2 regions of the Bacillus mojavensis genome follow, and region 1 is predicted to be linked to the other one. Evidence: a T-box and tRNA genes for the amino acid it is inferred to sense, from the RefSeq annotation. Region 1 holds a T-box; the other holds one or more tRNA genes.
What was found. The T-box of region 1 lies ahead of serS (serine--tRNA ligase). A T-box ahead of a tRNA ligase gene usually reads a tRNA of that ligase, here a tRNA-Ser.
Positions count from the first base shown of each region.

Region 1 (6,998 bases):
GATTTTGAACGTATTGCCGCCCATGTAAAGGAGCTTATAAAATGAAAGAACATCATATCCCTAAGAATTCAATCATTACAGTAGCAGGAACAGTAGGTGTCGGTAAATCAACTTTAACAAGAGCATTGGCTAAACGGCTTGGCTTTAAAACCTCTCTTGAAGAAGTCGATCATAACCCCTACTTAGAAAAATTCTATCATGATTTTGAACGCTGGAGCTTCCATCTGCAAATCTATTTCTTAGCTGAACGGTTCAAAGAACAGAAAAATATTTTTGAAGCTGGCGGAGGGTTTGTACAGGATCGTTCTATTTATGAGGATACTGGGATTTTTGCAAAAATGCACGCTGACAAAGGGACGATGTCAAAGATTGATTATAAAACGTATACAAGCCTGTTTGAAGCAATGGTCATGACACCGTATTTCCCGCATCCTGATGTGCTGATCTACTTAGAAGGCGATCTGGAAAACATATTAACCCGGATTGAGGAACGCGGACGTGAAATGGAGCTTCAAACAGACCGGTCTTATTGGGAAGAAATGCACACACGTTACGAAAACTGGATCAGCGGTTTTAACGCCTGTCCTGTCCTGAAAATCCGTATTGAGGATTATGATCTGAAGAATGATGAAAGTTCTATCGAGAACATTGTTGATCAAATTGCAACTGTCATTCATGAAACGAAAAAAAAGTGAATCTCATGACCTGAGATTCACTTTTTTATGATATTAAAAAATCCGTTGCAAACGGTGCAACGGACAAAACAATCTCCAATATATGCTTGAGTTTCATTAGAATTAAAATCAATATGGCGGAGGAAGAGGGATTCGAACCCCCGCGGGCTTTGACACCCCTGTCGGTTTTCAAGACCGATCCCTTCAGCCGGACTTGGGTATTCCTCCGTATCGACAAGACTTACTATATCATGAATGTTCTGTGATGGTCAAGCATTTTTAAAAACTTTTTTTGTTTTTATAAAAATGTTCAATTTAAATAGCGAAAAGGCGTGCCTTATCAGGCACACCTTTTCAGCATTACGCTTTGATGACTTCTCTATTTCCCATATAAGGGCGAAGCACTTTTGGTATAATGACGCTTCCGTCTTCCTGCTGATAATTTTCTAAAATAGCAGCAACTGTTCTTCCGACTGCCAGACCTGAGCCGTTCAATGTGTGTACATGCTCTGGTTTGCCTTTCGCTTCACGTCTGAAACGAATGTTCGCACGTCTGGCTTGGAACGCTTCGAAGTTGCTGCAAGAAGAAATTTCACGATAAGTGTCTTGGCTCGGAATCCATACTTCTATATCGTATTTTTTCGCAGCTGTAAATCCTAAATCACCCGTACACATGCTCATTACACGGTATGGGAGTTCCAACAGCTGAAGCACACGCTCAGCTTGGTTTGTGAGCTTTTCTAACTCATCATAAGAATCTTCCGGCTTTACAAACTTCACAAGCTCCACTTTATTAAACTGGTGCTGACGGATTAATCCCCGTGTATCGCGCCCTGCTGAACCAGCTTCTGAGCGGAAGCAGGCACTGAATGCCGCATAATTAATCGGCAGGCTGTCTCCTGACAGAATTTCATCCCGATGCATGTTTGTGATCGGCACTTCAGCAGTCGGAATCAAGAAGTAATCCTCTTCTCTGATCTTAAACGCATCCTCTTCGAACTTTGGAAGCTGGCCTGTTCCCGTCATGCTTGCGCGGTTTACCATATAAGGCGGGATGACCTCAGTATAGTTATACTCATCCACATGAAGGTCTAGCATAAAATTATAAAGCGCACGCTCCAAGCGAGCACCTAAGCCTTTATAAAACACGAAGCGGCTGCCTGTCACCTTCGCAGCACGTTCAAAATCAAGAATGCCAAGCTCATCAGCAATATCCCAATGCGGTTTTGGCTCGTATGCAAATGAAGGTGTTTCGCCCCATTTCCGGATTTCCACGTTATCATCTTCTGTTTCACCGACTGGCACTGATTCGTGAGGAATATTCGGGATTGAGAGAAGAATGGTTTCAAGGGCAGATTCCACTGTTCTTAATTCTTCATCAAGTTTTTTAATTTCCTCGCCGACTTCACGCATTTCTTTAATGATATGATCCGCGTCTTTTTTCTCGCGTTTTAAAACAGCTACCTGCTGGGATACTTCATTCCGTTTTCCTTTTAGCTCTTCTACTTTTCCGATAAGCTCTCGTCTTTTATCATCAAGCTCCTCGAACTTATCAAAATCTGTTAAGTCTTCGCCTTTGTGTACAAGCTTTGCTTTAATTTCTTGAAAATTCGCTCTCAGCATTTTCGTATCAAGCATGCGAAACACTCCTTTTTTCATTAAATTCATTGAATTATCGAAAATAAAAAGAGCCCTCATCCCCATGAAAGGGACGAGAGCTCTCGCGTTGCCACCCTGATTGAAAACAAGCCATAGACTTGTTTTCCGCTTTCACACATAACGGTTATCCCGTAAACGCCTACTTCATTCAGCATTTCGCTCAAGGATGGATTCAGACAGCATCTTTCACCGATTCGCACCAACCATCGGCTCTCTTAGAAAGAGAGGCTTCCTACTAGTTCCTATCAACGCTTTTCGATCTTTATTTGTGTTTATAATGTACTATAAGTTTCCACAGCTTTCAACTGTTTTATACAAGGGCTTTTTGCTTGTATTCCTCAACCATTTGAACGAACAGCTTTGTCACCCGATGATCCTCTGTCAGCTCCGGATGGAACGAACAGCCCAAGAAATTATCCTGTTTAGCCGCAACAATGCGTCCGTTATGCTCAGAAATCACTTCAACATTTTCACCGGCTTCCAAGATATGCGGCGCACGGATGAATACGCCAGTAAAAGGTTCGTCCAGCCCTTTAATGGTTAAATCAGCCTCAAAGCTATCGACCTGCCGGCCAAACGAATTCCGTTCAACAACTACATTCAGCAAACCTAAATGAGCGTTATCTGAACCGGCAATTTCTTTTGCCAATATAATTAACCCGGCACATGTCCCAAACATCGGTTTTCCCTGAGCAGCAAACTCACGCAATGGCTCCATGAATTGATACGTATCAATTAAACGGCGCATTGTCGTGCTTTCTCCGCCCGGCAAAATTAAACCATCGATTTCGTTTAGCTGCTCTGGGCGTTTAATAACAAGTCCAGCTGCACCGCATGCTTCAATTGCATGGATATGCTCTCTGACTGCTCCTTGAAGTCCTAGTACACCTATTGTTAACATGTCGCAGCTCTCCTATATTCTTACCAGCCGCGTTCTTGCATACGCTGTTCTGGAAGTAAATTTGAGATTTCAATCCCTTTCATTGCAGTTCCAAGCTCTTTTGAAAGCTCTGCAATCAATTTATAATCAGTGAAGTGAGTTGTTGCTTCCACAATTGCTTTTGCAAATTTTGCAGGATTGTCTGATTTGAAGATACCAGAACCAACAAATACACCGTCAGCGCCAAGCTGCATCATAAGTGCCGCATCTGCAGGAGTCGCTACGCCGCCAGCCGCAAAGTTAACGACAGGAAGTTTACCGTCTCTTTTAATTTGTTGAAGCAGCTCATAAGGCGCTCCCAAATTTTTCGCTTCAGTCATTAGCTCATCATCGCTCATTGCAACCACTTTGCGTACTTGAGCGTTTACCTTGCGCATATGGCGAACAGCCTCAACAATGTTGCCTGTTCCAGGCTCGCCTTTCGTACGAAGCATAGAAGCGCCTTCAGCAATACGGCGTGTTGCTTCACCAAGATCACGGCAGCCGCAGACGAAAGGAACTGTGTATTCATTTTTATTTAAATGAAATTCTTCGTCAGCCGGAGTCAGAACTTCACTTTCATCAATATAGTCAACACCCATAGCTTCAAGCACACGCGCTTCAACAATATGTCCGATACGCGCTTTTGCCATTACCGGGATAGATACTGCATTCATTACTTCTTCCACGATAGTAGGGTCTGCCATACGGGCAACTCCTCCAGCCGCACGAATATCAGCTGGTACACGTTCTAGCGCCATTACAGCGACAGCTCCAGCCTCTTCAGCAATCTTCGCTTGTTCTGCATTGATGACGTCCATGATGACGCCGCCTTTTTGCATTTCTGCCATTCCGCGTTTTACTCGTTCAGTACCTGTTTGAGCCATTTTTTGGTCCCCCTAATCAAGGTATAGTTATATGATTTCTACTTCTTATTGTATCCTAGAAATCCAATAATTCATATGGATATTACTTATTTTATTCGGTTTTTAGGGCTTTGAAAATCATTTTTTATTAAAAATTGGGTTTTTTCAGTATATTAAGCGAAAGAGCCCTAACATTAATCAGAGCTCTTTCCATTCATTAAAACCAGCCAGTTACTGTATCAACAATGCTTCCCCAGATACCAGCAAAAAATCCGCCGATGCTGCGCATTGTTAAAACAAACCAGTTTGCTTTATCTACATTTTCTTTTGTCACAAGGTCTACCCCTGCCAGGCTGCTGTTAAGGAATCCATAGTCCTTTTCATCACCTGTATATTCTGCAGTCAGTTTCCCAACCTTCGTCCCTTTTTTCACAGGGGCAGTCAAGGTGTCTTTGTTTAAAGTGACTTTTGCTTTGTAATTCTTTTCTTCACCATTTTTGACAGGAAGAGAAAATGCCTTGCTTGTCACAATGCCTACTTCTTTCTCTTTACCTTTATCTACAGAAACGGTTTTATGGCCTGTTACCTGATCGCCTTCAGCATAAATTTCTTTCATAGAGAAATTATTGAAAGCATAATCAAACATCTTTTTCGTTTCATCGAAACGGCCAGTGTGAATGTTGCCTTTTGCGTTTAACACTACAGTGATGACACGCATACCGTTTCTTTCAGCTGTTCCTGTAAAACATGAACCCGCAGAGTCAGTAGAACCTGTTTTCAGTCCATCTACAGTTGCACCTTTATACTCACTGACAAGACCCTTCAGCATAAAGTTCCAGTTCGGCATGTCCATTTCATCATCTGTGCCTTTTCTGAACTTCATTTTTGAGATGCTGGAAGTTTCTAAAATCTCAGGGTAGTCAGTAATCAGGTGATCTGCAAGAATAGCCATGTCCTTAGCAGAAACTTCACTTTCTTCATCTACGCTTGTCCCTTCAGGCTGCTTGCCGTGGAGATCCTTGTTTTCAAGACCTGTTGCATTAACAAATTTGTAATTTGTTAATCCCAGTTCTTTTGCTTTTGCATTCATTTTTTCAACGAACTTTGTTTCAGAGCCTGCAATAACTTCTGCAATGGCAATCGCAGCCGCATTTGCAGAATAGATTGCTGTCGCTTGATAAAGTTCTTTTACTGTGTATTTTCCGTCTTTCCGAAGAGGAACGTTTGATAAACTGTTATCTTGGGAAATCTCATACACATAGTCATCAGGCGTATAGGTTTGATCCCATTTTACTTTGCCTTCATCAATTGCTTCTAATAACAGATACTCTGTCATCATTTTTGTCATACTTGCAATTGGCAGTCTTTCCTCTGCATTTTTGCTGTAAAGAATTTTACCTGAAGAAGCTTCGATCATAATAGCAGCTGATGCGTTGATATCAATTGGATCGCTGGCAGCCTTTGCTTTTGACATTGGAGTCAGGCAAGTTACGGCCAGTGTTAAAACAACCAATGACATCAATAGCTGTTTACATTTCTTGATGTTCAATCGTACGACCTCCGTATTTCATTTTTCTTCATCTATAATTAAGCCGTTAAGGACATTTTCAATGCACAACAGTATAAATTTTATCATAATCAGTATAAAAAAAATAGACAGAGTCAGAGACCCTGTCAAATGTTTTTAATTTGTAACAATTTATTTATGAAATTGTATAGTTAGGTGATTCTTTTGTAATCTGTACATCATGCGGATGACTTTCACGAAGGCCTGCACCAGTCATACGAATGAACTGAGCTTCTTCTCTTAAAGCACGAAGATCTTTAGATCCGCAATATCCCATACCAGAACGAAGACCGCCGACTAGCTGATAAACTGTTTCTTCAACCGGTCCTTTGTAAGGTGTGCGTCCTTCAATTCCTTCTGGAACGAATTTTTTGTTTTCTTCTTGGAAGTAACGGTCTTTACTTCCTTTTTCCATTGCAGCAACAGATCCCATACCGCGGTATACTTTGAATCTTCTGCCTTGGTAGATTTCAGTTTCACCAGGGCTTTCTGACGTACCTGCCAGTAAGCTTCCAAGCATAACAGCATGTCCGCCGGCTGCCAATGCTTTTGCAATATCGCCAGAGAATTTAATTCCGCCGTCTGCGATAATTGTTTTGCCATGTTTTCTTGCTTCAGTCGCACAGTCATAAATCGCTGTGATTTGAGGTACACCTACACCCGCTACAACACGAGTAGTACAAATGGAACCCGGTCCGATTCCTACTTTGACTACATCAGCACCAGCTTCGAAGAGTGCCTTTGTTGCTTCAGCAGTTGCTACGTTTCCAGCGATAATATTTAATTCAGGATACGTTTCACGGATCTTTGTCACTGTGTTTAACACGCCTTGAGAATGCCCGTGTGCTGTGTCGATCACAATGACATCCACATTGGCTTCTACAAGCTTTTTCACGCGTGTCATCGTGTCGCCAGTTACGCCAACTGCCGCACCAACGATCAGACGCCCGTGAATGTCTTTAGATGAGTTAGGGAATTCGATAACTTTTTCAATGTCTTTGATCGTGATAAGACCTTTTAATTTATTTTGATCGTCAACGAGTGGAAGCTTTTCAATTTTATGTTTCTGCAAAATCTTTTCAGCTTCGTCTAAAGTCGTTCCAACCGGTGCAGTGACAAGTTCTTCTTTTGTCATGACATCGCTGATTTTCATTGAGTAATCAGAAATAAAGCGAAGGTCGCGGTTCGTGATGATTCCGACAAGCTTTTGGTCTTCTTCGTTATCTACAATCGGAACACCGGAAATTCTGTATTTCCCCATCAAATGCTCCGCATCATAAACTTGGTGATCAGGAGTTAAAAAGAAGGGATTT
Region 1 is NZ_CP051464.1:15,945-22,942, reverse strand. It holds gene dgk (deoxyguanosine kinase) at 1-45, shown strand, start outside; gene dck (deoxyadenosine/deoxycytidine kinase) at 42-695, shown strand; tRNA gene HC660_RS00095 (tRNA-Ser) at 810-902, opposite strand; gene serS (serine--tRNA ligase) at 1,035-2,312, opposite strand; T-box leader at 2,379-2,591, opposite strand; gene pdxT (pyridoxal 5'-phosphate synthase glutaminase subunit PdxT) at 2,644-3,234, opposite strand; gene pdxS (pyridoxal 5'-phosphate synthase lyase subunit PdxS) at 3,255-4,139, opposite strand; gene dacA (D-alanyl-D-alanine carboxypeptidase) at 4,336-5,667, opposite strand; gene guaB (IMP dehydrogenase) at 5,822-6,998, opposite strand, start outside.

Region 2 (6,998 bases), 510 kb from region 1:
GGTAACGATAGTGGGGCAACAGGCAATGGTTTGATTGAGAAAAATTTAACTTTGGACTTAGTATTAAAAGTAGAACAACATCTAAAAACAAAGCAGAGCGTGATAGTTCATCTAACTCGAAATACTGATGAATTTGTGTCTTTAAATAAACGATCACAGATTGCAAACAAACTAAATAGTAACCTCTTTGTTTCTCTTCATCATAATGCAGGTGGGGGAACAGGATTTGAATCATACATCTATCCTGGTCTAAAGAATACTATCACAGGACAAATCCAACAAGAGATGCATAAAGATATTATAAACTTTTTAAAACTGCAGGGTATGACTGATAGAGGACAACGTGAAGCAAATTTTGCGGTTTTGAGGCAAACTAAAATGCCAGCTATTTTGTTGGAGAATCTTTTTTTAGATTCCAAAAAAGACGCGTCTCTTTTAAAGAAACCGACATTTATTGAAGAATTGAGCCAAACAATGGCTAATAGTATTGCCAGTATCGCAACTAACCTTTAAAAAGGAGGGAGTTGCTTGAATTTATCTACTGAAACGCTTATTGCTATCATTGGAAATTTTGGTTTTCCTATATTAGTTGCTGTTTATTTACTAACACGGCTAGAGAGCAAATTAGATGCATTGACGGAAGCAATTATTGAACTCAAAAACAAAAAATAATTAAGAAAACCAGTTCGGGAAATGCTTACTGTGGCGGCTAACATTTCAAAGAACTGGTTTTTTTTCGGATATATTAAAGTACTATACGTTTATATGAATAATTCCCCTAGGAAACACACACCGCAATACCAACTTACTTTAAGTAACTGGTGAGTTTTGGTGAGTAAGTCTTCTTCCATAGCCTTATTTTCCACATAAGAAAATAATACCAAATGCGGTTAAACCCTTGGTATTATTGGGATGCGGCCGAGAGGACTTGAACCTCCACGGGTTATTCACCCACTAGGCCCTCAACCTAGCGCGTCTGCCATTCCGCCACGACCGCGTGACTATTAAAATGTTGTGCTGGTTTTCAGGCTCTTAACCTAGTAAAACCAATTTGCGTGCACTTTGTAAAATAAAGTGCGGGTGAAGGGACTCGAACCCCCACGTCGTAAGACACTAGATCCTAAGTCTAGCGCGTCTGCCAATTCCGCCACACCCGCAAAAAGACAAATGGTGAGCCATGAAGGACTCGAACCTTCGACCCTCTGATTAAAAGTCAGATGCTCTACCAACTGAGCTAATGGCTCTTACTATTTAATTTCAAAAAATAAAAATGGCTGGGCTAGCTGGATTCGAACCAACGCATGACGGAGTCAAAGTCCGTTGCCTTACCGCTTGGCTATAGCCCAACGAAAATGGAATGACCCGTACGGGATTCGAACCCGTGTTACCGCCGTGAAAGGGCGGTGTCTTAACCGCTTGACCAACGGGCCGATGGTTGAGAACTTATATCGCAATCTTATGGCGGAGAAGGAGGGATTTGAACCCTCGCGCCGCTTACGCGACCTACACCCTTAGCAGGGGCGCCTCTTCAGCCACTTGAGTACTTCTCCAAATATGGCTCCACAGGCAGGATTCGAACCTGCGACCGATCGGTTAACAGCCGATAGCTCTACCACTGAGCTACTGTGGAATAATGAGACAAGATTCATTATATCAGGCTTGTCATTCAGAGTCAAGAGGAAATGTTTTTTATTTATCTCTCGTGACGACTTTTATAATGTAACATAGGCTTGCCAGTTTCGTCAACCTTTTTTACGAAAAAATTCTTTTTATTTTCCCGCGGCATTTTCCGCATCTGTATCTGTCAGGATTCATGGCGCGTCTCTTTATATACTGTTGGCCGCAAGCCGTACATATATACCTATATGTTTTTTTGCTTTCTGTTTTTTTCTTTAGAGGCGTACAGAAGCGGGGCGCATTGACTTGCTGGAGAAGCGTTCTGAAATCTCTGTCCCTGTGCTTGTATCCTTTTCCTTCAAGGTGAAGGTGATAATGGCACAGCTCATGCTTGATAATGCCGATCAGTTCCTCTCTGCCGTGCTCAATCAAATATTTTCTGTTCAATTCGATGTTATGAGAGGTTAACAGGTATCTTCCGCCGGTCGTTTTAAGTTTGTCGTTGAAAACAGCCTGATGTCGAAACGGCTTTTTGAAAAATGTGTTGGAAATATCCTCTGTAAGCTTTTGCAAATCTTTGTTATCCATGGTGCACCTCACTAAAAAAACATTGAACGGGACAATTCACTGTTCGCATACAATAGGGTAATCACCGCCCCTCTTATATCAAAGCTGAGGAGGAATGAGCCTATGCCAAATTGGCTGAAAAAACAGATGCAAAAAGCGTTCCTTGAAAAAGATAATTATCAAATTAAACTGCTGAATCAATGCTGGTATTTCTATAGGAAAAAACACTGCTCGTAAGCAGTGCTTTTATTTTACCATAGACAGTGATACTCTGCCTTTTTGCACATCGACACCGTCAACCCAAACCGTCACGATGTCACCGACGGATACAACATCAAGCGGATGCTTGACGAATTGATTGCTGAGTTTTGAAATGTGCACAAGCCCGTCCTGTTTGACTCCAATATCAACAAACGCTCCGAAGTCCACTACATTGCGCACGGTGCCCTGCAGCTCCATTCCTTCTTTCAGATCCTCCAGCTGAAGGACGTCTGTTTTCAGCAGAGGCTTAGGCACCTCATCACGCGGATCACGTTCAGGTCTTGTCAGCTGTTCACATATGTCCTTCAGCGTAATTTCACCGATTCCCAGTTCTTTTGCTGTTTCAGAAAGCTCCAGTTTGTTGATTTTGTCCTTCAATTCCGCCGTGCCGATTTGCTCTGTTGAAACACCGAGCTTTTTCAAAAGCGTTTTTGTTTCTTTATAGCTTTCCGGGTGGATTCCTGTTCTGTCCAAAGGCTCTGTCCCTTCCTGCACTCTTAAAAAGCCGATACATTGTTCATAGGTTTTCGCGCCGAGCCTTGGAATGTCTTTCAGTTCTTTTCGATTCGAAAATTTACCGAGCTCTTCCCGCTTTTTGACAATGTTGCCCGCTACGGACTTTGATAATCCCGCTACATACTGAAGCAGCGCCGCGGAAGCTGTGTTGACATTTACTCCTACCTGGTTTACGACTGTCTCAACGACAAAACGCAGGGATTCATTTAAGCGTTTTTGGCTGACGTCATGCTGATACTGTCCGACACCTACAGATTTCGGATCAATTTTGACGAGTTCCGCAAGCGGGTCTTGAAGTCTCCGTGCGATGGATACTGCACTGCGTTCCTCGACCTGAAGCTCAGGGAATTCTTCTCTGGCAAGCTCAGAAGCCGAATATACGCTTGCCCCCGCTTCATTGACAATCACATAATAAATATCACGCGGCGTGTCCTTCAGCACATTCACAATGAATTGCTCTGTCTCCCTGGAGGCTGTGCCGTTTCCAATCGCCACCATTTCCACTTGATACTTTTCAAGAATCGCTTTCACTTTCTCATGAGCTTCCTTCGTTTTTTTGACAGGTGCATGTGGGTAAATCACATCAATTTTTAAGACTTTCCCGGTTTCATCTGACACTGCCAGCTTACAGCCTGTTCGAAAAGCCGGATCTACACCGAGAACCGTCTTGCCTTTCATCGGCGGCTGAAGGAGAAGCTTTCTGAGGTTCTCAGAAAAAATATGAATCGCCTGTTCATCTGCTTTTTCTGACAGCTCTTTTCTGATTTCACGTTCAATGGCCGGCTGAATCAGTCTTTTGTAGCTGTCTTCAATCGTTTCCTGCAAAATGTCTTTTACAGACGTTGAACGGTTTTTGATGATTTGTTTTTCTAAATAAGCCTTAATGTGATCTGCTGGCGGTTCGATAGACACCTTTAAAATGTCTTCTTTTTCGCCGCGATTCATGGCAAGCACTCTGTGCGGAACGACCTTTGCGATTGGTTCTTCATACTCGTAGTACATTTCGTACACGTTTTTTTCATCTGTGTCTGCTGATTTTCCGGCAGCTGACTTGATCGTTCCTTTTTTAAAGGTTTCCTGGCGAATCCATTTTCTGAAATTCGGTTCGTCCGAGATTTGTTCCGCAATAATATGCTTGGCGCCTTCAATGGCTTCTTCTCTGGTGAACACTTCTTTTTCTTCGCTGATATATTGGTCTGCTGTTTCTGCAAGGCGGTCATCTTGCGGAAGGGTCATGATATAGTCGGCAAGCGGCTCAAGACCTTTGCTTTTGGCGACTGTCGCTTTCGTTTTGCGCTTTTGTTTATACGGACGGTAGAGGTCTTCTACTTCCTGAAGTTTTACGGATTGGTCAATTTTGCGTTTTAATTCATCTGTTAGTTTATCCTGCTCAGCGATTAACCTGATCACTTCTTCTTTTCGCTGATTCAGGTTTTGTATGTATTGCCATCGTTCAGAAATGGTCTGAATCTGAACCTCGTCCATTGAACCCGTCTGCTCTTTTCGATATCTGGCGATGAACGGAACTGTGTTGCCGTCCTCAAGAAGGCGGATGACGCTTTCAACATGTTTTTGTGATAAACCTATTTCTTTCGCAATTTGCTGTTTCAAAAGGGCTGACGTTTCCATGTAACCATAGCCTCCAATTTTGTCGTTCTTTCTCTAGTGTATCAAAAACAGAAAAAAACACATAAAAAAAGACAGCTGATGTATTCATTTCTAAAAGTTTCTGTAAACCGCCGCTCATAAAGTTCCGTAAGTGGCTTATTAATAGCCAGCTACAAAAAAAGAAGCCGGCTTTCCCAGCTTCTTTTTTCTACATTCCTAGGACAGCAGTCCAAGAATATATGTCAGATCGTCTCTTCTAGATGTCGTATACATTTTCAGCGAATTTGATATTTCTTCTACCGATTGGCCTTTTTTTAAGTGGGAGCGGATATCGGGTACGTTGAGTCCATCTGTATGTATAATGAACTTAGAACCCTTTTCATAGGTAGCGGTGTGCGTTTTGTATTTTTGCGGCTTGCCTGATAAATAGCCTGAAATCGGGAGAGGATAAAAGCTTTCACCAGACGGGGAATGCAGAATAAACTGTACATTTCCGACGGAGCAGTACGTAAACTGCCTTTGTTCAAAGTTAATTTTCAAAACAGAAGCTGTAGCCCCTCTTTTGTTTTTCATCGCCTGATTACAGCGTTCGATGATGCTTTGTACGTCTTCGTTCGCATAGTTTTCCACTAAGTCTTTGATTGCTGAAGAAGATTCGTTGGCAAGCGATCCGCTTCCAAGTCCGTCAGCTACCGCACAAATTAATTCTTGATCATCAGCTTTCATAAAAAAACTGTCACCGCAAATCGATTTTCCTTCTTTATTCAGTTGGTATACAAGGGTTTGAATATGCTCGTTTTCTTCAACCTGGATCATTACATTAACTCCATGGAGGGATCTTCAATCAAGGCCTCTCTGAGCTTCTTCACAGCTTTGCGCTGCAGACGCGAGACGTGCATTTGAGATATACCGAGAATGTCCCCAGTTTCTTTTTGACTTTTGTTTTGAATGTACGTTAGGTCTATAATTTGTTTTTCACGGTCTGACAGGACATGAAGCACGCTCTGCAGCATCATTTTCTGGTTCACCCGCTCATATCCATCCTCCTGTGAACCGACGATATCGAGAATGGTAACTGTGCTTCCGTCCGCATCTGCTTCAATACTGTGATCAACAGACAAGGCTTGATAGCTTTTGCCCATCTCCATGGTTTCAAGAACCTCTTCCTCTGATACATCGAGGAATTCAGCAATCTCTTCCACTTTCGGCGACCTTTGTGTTTCTGTCGTCAGCTGATCGACCGCCATTTTGATTCTCGGCCCCAGTTCTTTGATTCGTCTCGGAACATGAACGCTCCACGTCTTATCTCTGAGGAAACGTTTAATCTCCCCGATGATGGTCGGGATCGCAAAAGCTTCAAACGATTTGCCCACCACAGGATCATAGCGCTTTATCGCGCCGAGAAGCCCGATCATGCCGACTTGGCGGAGATCTTCGTGGAAGCTTTTGCCCTTTGAGTATTTCTTCGCAAGCATATCAACCAGATTCGTATACACCCGCACAAGCGTTTCCTGCGCCTGTTCATCTTGTTTTGTTTGGTAATCGCTTATGAGCCGATCGACTTCATCTTTAGTTAGTTTCGTAGTTTTTGATGGTTGTGTCATGATCAACTCGCTCCCCATTTAAATACTTTGTCATCGCTACGGTGACGCCGGAGTTGTTTTGCACTCTGACTTCATCCATGAGCGTTTCCATTAAATATAGACCGAGCCCTCCTTCTGATAATTGATCGACTGTGTGTGAAGGTGTGTACGGCCCAAGATCCTGCTGCTTTTCATCAAAATCAAAGCTGTCGCCTTCATCTGCCACAATGACCTCTAAACGATCCTCGAACACGCCGAATCGTATTGACACTTCCCCGTTTTTGTCTTCTTTATAAGCGTGCTGAACCGCATTTGTACAAGCTTCGCTCACTGCGATTTTCAGATCTTCAATTTCATCGTACGTATAGCCCATTCTGCTTGCAACGCCAGACAGAGTCAGCCGTATAATCCCTACGTATTCAGGCTGGGCCGGCACTTTCATTTCGATGTAATCAGCTTTGTTATTCATTGCACTCCACCTTCTGACTTTGCTGAAATATCAATGATGTCCTTAAGACCAGTAATTTCGAACAGACGGATCAGCCGGTCAGACAGATTTTCAAGCTTAAGGGAACCGCCTTGTTTTTTCACTGTTTTAAAAACGCCTACGAAGACGCCAAGTCCGGTACTGTCCATGTAGCTGACATTCTTCAGACAAATCCTTAAGTCTGCGCCTTCTTCCGCCAGAGGAACGAGCTTTTCTCTGAGAACCGGCGCTGAATACACATCAATTTCTCCAGCAATGTTTACTTGTATATCATCGACATTCTGTTTCACATCAATATTTATATTCATTCGTTTCACCTCAAATTATCCTTTAAATAACTAGTAGTTATATACCCACGG
Region 2 is NZ_CP051464.1:521,872-528,869, reverse strand. It holds gene HC660_RS02725 (N-acetylmuramoyl-L-alanine amidase) at 1-513, shown strand, start outside; gene HC660_RS02720 (YvrJ family protein) at 529-672, shown strand; tRNA gene HC660_RS02715 (tRNA-Leu) at 914-997, opposite strand; tRNA gene HC660_RS02710 (tRNA-Leu) at 1,076-1,157, opposite strand; tRNA gene HC660_RS02705 (tRNA-Lys) at 1,169-1,244, opposite strand; tRNA gene HC660_RS02700 (tRNA-Gln) at 1,272-1,346, opposite strand; tRNA gene HC660_RS02695 (tRNA-Glu) at 1,359-1,430, opposite strand; tRNA gene HC660_RS02690 (tRNA-Ser) at 1,460-1,550, opposite strand; tRNA gene HC660_RS02685 (tRNA-Asn) at 1,556-1,630, opposite strand; gene HC660_RS02680 (SprT family protein) at 1,753-2,205, opposite strand; gene cmpA (cortex morphogenetic protein CmpA) at 2,308-2,421, shown strand; gene HC660_RS02670 (Tex family protein) at 2,431-4,590, opposite strand; gene rsbX (phosphoserine phosphatase RsbX) at 4,786-5,385, opposite strand; gene sigB (RNA polymerase sigma factor SigB) at 5,385-6,173, opposite strand; gene rsbW (anti-sigma B factor RsbW) at 6,139-6,621, opposite strand; gene rsbV (anti-sigma factor antagonist RsbV) at 6,618-6,947, opposite strand.
Region 2: it has a tRNA-Ser gene. The T-box ahead of serS (serine--tRNA ligase) is inferred to sense a tRNA for this amino acid. The anticodon was not compared.